2 regions of the Robertmurraya sp. genome follow, and region 2 is predicted to be linked to the other one. Evidence: riboswitches for the same ligand, from Rfam matches in the RefSeq annotation. Region 2 holds a riboswitch; the other holds the start of a gene.
What was found. A riboswitch is a leader RNA that binds a small molecule or an ion and turns the genes downstream of it on or off. The one in region 2 is predicted to bind cobalamin.

Region 1 (4,173 bases), on a different contig from region 2:
TTTAACCCTTGCTTCCAAGCTTCTACGTGTAAATTAAGCAAATCCTTCGCTTTAATATCATGTCTCACATACAAGTTAAAGCTGATCGATTGGTCGATATGGCGTTGACGAGCAGCGTTTTGGCGAATACTCCACACTTGGTCTAACTCATGCCTTGCTCTTCGGTAGTACGTGTATGTGCGATGGTTCAAGTCAGGTGCGGTTACCTTGAACTTAAAGTTCTTCTTTTCCTCCGCATATTCAACTGCGTACAACGGATCAATTCCATCTGTAGAGCCGCCAATTTTCGCAGTGGAAGAATTCGGAGCAATCGCCATCAGCCAGCCATTACGAATACCGTTTGTCTTTACTTGTTCCTTTAGTTCACTCCAACGCTCAGAAGTGTAATTTCTTCGCTCGAAGTATTTTCCTGAAGCCCATTCTGACGTCTCAAATTGACTGAAGGCTCCTTTTTCTACGGCAAGCTCCATAGAAGCTCGAATCGTATAATACGCAATATTTTCATATAGTTCATCTGCAAATTGGACCGCTTCCTCTGATTCCCAATGAATGGATTGTAATGCCAAAAGATGATGCCACCCAAATGTTCCTAAACCGACAGCACGGTATTTTTGGTTTGTTAGTTCGGCTTGTCCGACTGGAATCGTATTAAGATCGATGACATTGTCTAGCATACGAACCTGAATCTTTATTAATCGTTCGAGCTCATTGGCACCATAAGCCTTTGCCAGATTGATAGATGACAGATTACATACAACAAATTCTCCGGGCTTTCTCACGATTACTAGATTGCCATCTTCGTCCTTGTATTCTTTTACAATCGTTGTACTCGACATGTTTTGGGCGATTTCTGTACATAAATTACTGCAGTAGATAGACGTTCTTCCTTCTGCACGCTTGTTAGGATTTTGACGATTCACCTCATCTCGATAGAACATATAAGGTGTACCTGTTTCGAGCTGTGCCACCATAATTCGGGCCATAATATCCATCGCACGGTAGGTTTTTCTTGGTAAGAGTGGCTGATTCACAGCTTCTTCGTATTTTTCTGTAAAATACTTTCGATCTTTTTCATCGTAAAAATCCTCTAGACCAAGAGGTGTTCCGTTTTCATCCTTCCAGCCCATCAACTGCTTCACCTGATGCGGACAAAATGTATGCCATTCTCCAATGCTTCTTCCGCTTTCATCTTTCTCCAGAAGCTTTTCCATAAATAAATCGGGGATTGTGACTCCTGTAAAAATATCATGAGCCTTTCTTCTCTCGTCCCCATTATTGGTCTTTAGTTCAAGGAAGCCATTCATCACGTCTTTGTGGAATACATCTAAATAAATGGCAACTGCCCCTTGTCTTTGACCTAACTGGTCCACGCTAACGGCAGTGTCATTAATCAAGCGGATCCATGGCACGACTCCAGAGGACATCCCTTTGAACCTTTTAATATCGGAACCTAGCGCACGAACCTTTCCGTAATAAATTCCGATGCCGCCGCCTTCTTTACTTAAGCGAGCGATGTCCCAGTTATTTAGATAAATGCCGTCTAGCGAATCATCCACTGTGTCGATAAAACAAGAGGACAGCTGACCAAAGTTCTTCCCTGCATTTGATAAGGTTGGTGTTGCTACCGTCATATATAAATGGCTAAGAGCCCAGTAAGCTTCTTTTACTAACTCTAGTCTTTTGCCTTTAGATTCATTCATCATGATGGTCATCGCAATAACCATGAATCTTTCTTGCGGTAACTCATATACATTTCTATCATGATCTCTTGCAAGGTAACGATCAGCAAATAAAAACAGTCCAATATAGTTGAAAAGCTTATCTCGTTCTGGACTGATTGCCACTGCTAATTCTTTAATTTCTCCCTCTGTATACATTTGCAGCAGTTTAGGAGAGTAGATCCCTTTCTCTGTTAACGTTTCTAGCAAATCGTAAAAGTTCCCATATGTATGTGATGAATCGTATTTTCGATTTTGCGAAGCTTGTTTGTATAATTCGGTTAAGTATATGCGCGCGGCAACAAATGTCCAATCTGGCTGGTCCATCGCGATTTTATTTAAAGAATAAAATAAAGCTTGTTGGCTCACTTCTTTTTTTGCTGCCTCTAATTCATTTACCATTTTCGTCATCTCAGTGGCGTCTAATTGATAAGTTGAAGAACACTCTTCAATCGCCTTTAACACCGATTTATAATCTTCAAGTACATCTACTACTGTCATGATCGTCCCTCCTGAAATTTTGAAAAGCGCAAGCGCCCGTTTTGCGCACGACAGGACTGGAGCCCTTTGACTGAGATAAAGGAAACACGGAGAGCGCAAGCGATCCGATGTTGACTTATCGTAGGGAAGAGAGCGAAGTACACTAGTCGCTGGGCGCTGGAGCTAGACACTGTTCAAAGTTCAAAAACTTATACTTTCTTTTCTAATAAAAAATCCGCTCAGTGGTTCCTTGAGCGGATGAAACGATTTCAGCAAAAGACAAACAGGCAAAAATACTTTTTTGTCTTCTGTCGCCATCGTCTCATCTTCCCAAATCCCCGAAGAAGTTGAAACATCTTAAGTAAGATAGGTCTCCTGACTTATGCTTCACTCTACTTTGAACCCTTCCCATTTAGGCACCTACATCTCGTAAGCAATCTTCACAGTGGCTTGTTCATTTTGTCAGCATTTACAGTTGCGGGGGCAGTTCTGGTCTTTCACCAGATTCCCTATTAAGCCGTACGGCATCTTATCTTAAGGCAACAACACAATATATAGTTATTTTTTCACTTTTGTATATCCATATCTAGATTACAAACTTAATAGTAACGGTAGTTTAGTAGATACGCAAGTATAAAATGTTGATTTGGGTAAAATATTGTTATTGACTTTAAGCGGTGAGGGAAGGAGATATTGTATTTGTAGGGAATGGTAGATTTTTATTTATTTTCTCGTCTTTTGAACTAGATTTTAATAAAACGGGTGGAATTTAGAGGTAAACTCAATCTTTCAAATGATTTTTTTGGGAGATTAGTTGATTTTTTCTCTAGTTTTGGTTTTTATTTGCGATTTTTAAAATTTATTTGCGATTCTGAGATTTTATTTGCGATTCTCAATTTTTATTTGCGATTCTGAGACTATATTTGCGATTCCCGATTTTTATTTGCGATTCTAGAGCTTTACTTGCGATTCTCATTTTTACATTTTTTAAAGAAGACCCTCAATTTCGAGGGTCTTCCGTACATTTATTAATTTTCAGCTAGCTTTGTAGGTACAACCTTTGACACTTCTTTTTCTTCTATTAGATCCTCCGCTTGTGTTGCCCGTTTGATAAAGAATGCGAGGATAAATGCAACAATAGAAATTCCTGTAGCCACTAGGAAAGCATCATTAATTCCTTCGAGCATCGCCTTCATCATAATCTGCTCTTTCATTTGAGCGATCATTTCAGCAGTTGGCTGAGCTGCTCCTGCTCCTTGACCTGCAGCCGTCTTCATGGCTTCGTCAGCAAGTTCTTTGGCGTGTGTTTCTGTACGATTGGACATAACCGTAACTAGTAATGCGGTTCCGATTGCCCCAGCTACTTGGTTTAACGTATTGTTCATTGCCGTACCATGTGGATAGAAACGCGTCGGAAGCTGATTTAGTCCGTTTGTTGAAACAGGCATCATAACAAATGACATACCGATCATTCGAACCGTGTAAAGTATTACTAAGTGAGTATAACTTAAGTCTACCGTTAACTGACTAAACTCATACGTGGTGATAACAGTGATTCCTAAACCAATTAGCGCCAATATTCGACCACCAAATTTATCAAACAATCTCCCCGTAATAGGTGACATAATAGCCATTGCGATGGCACCTGGTAGGAGCATTAGCCCCGCGTCTAGTGGAGAAATTCCACGAATCGTTTGAACATAAATCGGAATAAGGATCATCCCTGAGAACAATGCCATGTTTGTTACCATGGAAATAGAAGATGACAAGGCAAACATTGGGTATTTAAACACTTTAAAGTTTAACAACGGATTGTCTTGCTTTATTTGTTTTAAAATAAATACTACTAGCGATATGAAACCGACTGCAATAGCCAGGTACACATGAGGACTGTCCCAACCCTTGCTTCCTGCCGAACTGAAGCCGTAAAGTATCCCACCAAATCCAATACTTGATAAAACTAATGAGAAAAAGT
Region 2 (4,173 bases):
CAGTAGTTAACATGCCAATTTCGTGATTCATCATGTCTTCTAATGTGGTGCGCGTAATGCTTTGACGATCACGATAGGCACTTTTTACAAGTCCAACCGGTGTCTCCGGCGATCGGTATTTTAATAGTATCCGCTGTGCCTCGACAATTTGTCGGGTTCTTCTTCCGCTCATTGGGTTATACAAGGCAATCACAAAATCTGCTTGTGCAGCTGCTTCAATTCGTTGTTCAATCAACCTCCAAGGAGTCAGATGGTCACTTAGGCTGATCGTGCAGGCATCATGCATGACAGGGGCTCCCAATAGGGATGCACATGAATTGATGGCTGAGATTCCTGGAATTACTTCAACCTCAACACCCGTGTCTTGCTTCCAGCCTTTTTCAACCAACACTTCGTACACAAGACCTGCCATTCCATAAACACCTGCATCTCCACTAGAGATCACTGCCACTTTTTTTCCGAGCTCGGCCTGCCTCACTGCCTCTTGAGCTCGAGTTACTTCTTCTGTCATCCCTGTGCTAATGATTTCTTGTCCGTCGAGTAGTCTTTCAATCAGTTCCACATACGTTTTGTATCCGATGATCATATCGCTTTCTTGAAGCGCTTTTTTTGCTCGGTCCGTAATATGCTCCTCACTTCCGGGACCAAAACCAATGACTAACAGCTTTCCTTTCAATTACGCTCCTCCTTTCAATAGTTCCGCCATCATAAAAATTCCTAGAACTAAGCTATAGGCTCCTGTTATCGTTCCTAATAGTAAAAACAGCTTGTCTTTCACTCTAGCTTTCATAAATCCCCATGAAAGACAAAACGTAATTCCGATCGTTGCTATGAGTAACCCAAAAACAAATAGAGTCAGTTGAATAAGGGCAACGGTTATATTATCAAGCCCCGTCGCATTAGAAATTATCGCGATCTGAGTCGGACTTTCCACACCAATGCCGTGAAGAATGCCAATAATAAACGCTCCAACGGCACCGAGTTTCGTAGGTGAAAGTTGATTGGTTTTTGTTCCTGATTTCACCTTATTAGCGATGTTATGAAAAAACTCAACAACAATTCTTAGTCGGCTTTTATACTCGTAATCTTTCTTTTGTTGAAAAATCGACCAAATAATAAACATTCCGAGCAAAATAAGGGTGAAGCTAACGAGCATTTCTAGTACTTGCTTCGTTGCATCTGGAAGTTGTAGACCAATATAAATAAATAACACTCCAATAACCATCACAATCATGCCGTGGCCAATGGCATACATCACACCAAGAGTAAGCTGTTTCTTCTTACGCTGCTCACTGCCAACCATGTCGGCAATCGCTGCTACATGATCTCCGTCGATTCCATGCCTCATGCCAATAAACACAGCAAGCAGTGCAAACATGATAAATTCCATAGGTCATACCTCTTCTTTCACTTTTTTCGAAATTCCCTCAATACTATCTGAGTTTTCAGGTGCTACGAAGCCTTCCTGGTCGTATGTATAAATAACAGATTCTTCTAGTATCTTTCCTTGTGCGAGATGACTCCGTACGATTTCTCGTCCCATGTCCTCTGTAAGTGCCTTATACCAGATGCCTTCTGGATAAACGATGGTGACACAAGCATCCTTGCATCTTCCATTGCATCTCGTTCTTGTTGTATGAATCTTGTCGTCCAACTCCAACTGCTTAATTTCATCACGAATCGCTTGCGTTACTTCTTCTCCCCCTTTTCTCATGCAACTACTTCCATTACAAATCAAGATGTGATGCTTTGTCCCATTTAAATTCCATGTTGTCATGTTTTCCACTCCCTTACATTTTTTGTAATAAAAAAGCACCCCTACAAATAGAGGTGCATAAGAACATACGCAATGTACATCTTTCTACACATCTACCTATAGTCCCGTAGGTATGTGACACACTTTATAGGCAGGTCTCCTGGCTCTGGTTCCTTGCTTTTGTTACGTCTTCCCGATTTTACTCAGTGACCATTTGTAACAAAGCTCCCCAATACAGTGGCGGGTACCGCGACGGCTTTTCACCGTGCTTCCCTTTTAAGCAAAAGTTTTTTCTTTTGCACCTATCAAGTAAACTATGAAGTTATCAACCCAATGAAAGATTTCCATAAAAAAATCCGCTCACAGGAATGAACGGATGAAACGAAAGCATGAAAAGACAAACAGAAATACGGTCCCTTCTCACCATCGAAACACCTTCTCTATTCCCGGAGAAACTGAAACGTTTAAAAGTAAGACAGGTTTCCTGACTCGTGCTTCCTCCTACTCTAAGACCTTCCCATATCCATACGAATCACGTATGCACACAGTGGATTTCTTATTTCGTCCACACATACAGTTGCGGGTACAGCTCTGGATTTTCACCAGATTCCCTATTAAGCCATTTAGGCATCTTAACTTTCTGGAAAACTATTCAATTAAGCTAGATTCTATATTAGATGAATCTTTCTTATTTTTCAACTACTTATATAACGAACACGACAGATTTCCTACTGAAACGTAACTCACATGGCGAGCCAACCATTAGATATATTGATTAATTTAAATTCATACACATGCACTTCATTTGGTAAATTGAACGATACCTTAAAAGAAAAGACGCTACCCTTTTGGATAGCGTCTAGATATTATACTGAGATTTTTCCGGGTTCTTCGATAGCTGGTTTTTCAACGGAAGCCTTTCGTACGAAAAGAAAATACGATAGAAAAGCTAAAAAGCTAGCACCAAAGATAATGGATCCCATCGGTATGGCTGAATTCTCACCTGCAATCCCTACAAGTGGTGATGAAATAGAGCCGAGGATAAATGGTAACAATCCTAATAGAGCCGACGCGCTACCAGCAATATGCCCTTGTGACTCCATGGCAAGTGAAAACGATGTGGTTCCAATAATCCCGATTGATGCAACGAAGAAGAAGATAGGAATAACAACAGCAATTAATGGTGCCTTTAGTAATAACGCAACAAGAAGAATGGCACCTGAAACATTTGACATGGTCAGACCTATAACTAAAAAAGTCTTTTCAGATATCACGTCAACGAACTTCCCTACTGCCTGACTTCCAAGAATCAAACCAATTCCGTTTAATCCGAATAATAAACTAAATACTTGTGGCGAAACTCCATAAATATTTTGATACACAAATGGAGTACCAGAAACATAAGCAAAAATTCCAGCCACAATAAATCCTTGTGTAAAGGCATATCCCGTAAACTGACGATCTTTTAATAAAGTTCCAAAGTTACTAAAGGTTTGACCTATATTACTAGGAACACGCTTTTCCGTAGGTAGCGATTCTTCCAGCTTTGAAAATACCGTAAAAAATAAAACTAAACCCACAACACTTAAAACGACAAATACTCCCGTCCAATTCGTAAAGGCTAGAATCGCGCCGCCTGCAACAGGAGCGATAATTGGACCAAGATTACTTACTAATGTTAATAACGCAAAAAACTTCGTTAATTCTCTTCCACTAAACTTATCGCGAACGACCGCTCTCGAAATAACGATCCCGCCTGCTGCTGAAAATCCTTGCAAGAAACGAGCCGCAATAAAGAAATAAATATTCGGAGCAAATGCACAAATGGCAGAGGCAACTAAATACATAATAAGGAATATTAATAATGGTTTTTTCCGTCCCTGCACATCACTCATTGGACCGATAATCAATTGCCCCAGCCCTAAGCCTAACAAACAAGAAGTTAAACTAATTTGTACGAAGGATGCCGTTGTACCGAACTCTTCTACAATAGTCGGAAAAGAAGGCAAATACATATCGATGGTAAACGGACCTAAGATCGCCAGAGATCCTAGAAGCAATGCAAGCTGTAAACGCTTTGTACCTGTTAAATTGTTCAAGTTCCTCTCGCCTTTCTTTTTAAATATGAAGATTCATAATTTCCTAAGTTTGTAACTTTACCATTCTATAACATTGCATTACTAAAGTAAATTGTTTCGGTCGTTGAAATATATAATAATTTTGGGGTTTTATTTATTAAGATTTTGTATGCAGTTACAACGTAGTGATAGAAGGGATCGTTACTTTTTTTGTGGTGAGATCAAGTTTGGGTCTTCAGTGGAAGTGCTCGTTTATCAATCTAGAAAAAAAGGATATGTCCAAGGCGAACATACCCTTTATTGATTATATGAGCTCTACTATTCTCTCATAGGTCGTCA

Region 1: it holds a riboswitch for cobalamin, as region 2 does, so the genes downstream of both, ACGLXV_RS18590 (ribonucleoside-diphosphate reductase subunit alpha) here and ACGLXV_RS04070 ((2Fe-2S) ferredoxin domain-containing protein) in region 2, are expected to answer to the same signal.

Annotation. Positions count from the first base shown of each region.
Region 1 is NZ_JAKFCQ010000149.1:18,150-22,322, forward strand. Features, by position in the region: gene ACGLXV_RS18590 (ribonucleoside-diphosphate reductase subunit alpha) at 1-2,219, opposite strand, end outside; cobalamin riboswitch at 2,548-2,745, opposite strand; gene ACGLXV_RS18595 (DHA2 family efflux MFS transporter permease subunit) at 3,227-4,173, opposite strand, start outside.
Region 2 is NZ_JAKFCQ010000035.1:6,490-10,662, forward strand. Features, by position in the region: gene cobJ (precorrin-3B C(17)-methyltransferase) at 1-676, opposite strand, end outside; gene ACGLXV_RS04065 (HoxN/HupN/NixA family nickel/cobalt transporter) at 677-1,390, opposite strand; gene ACGLXV_RS04070 ((2Fe-2S) ferredoxin domain-containing protein) at 1,394-1,777, opposite strand; cobalamin riboswitch at 1,890-2,077, opposite strand; cobalamin riboswitch at 2,214-2,406, opposite strand; gene ACGLXV_RS04075 (multidrug effflux MFS transporter) at 2,623-3,855, opposite strand; gene ACGLXV_RS04080 (putative zinc-binding protein) at 4,139-4,173, opposite strand, start outside.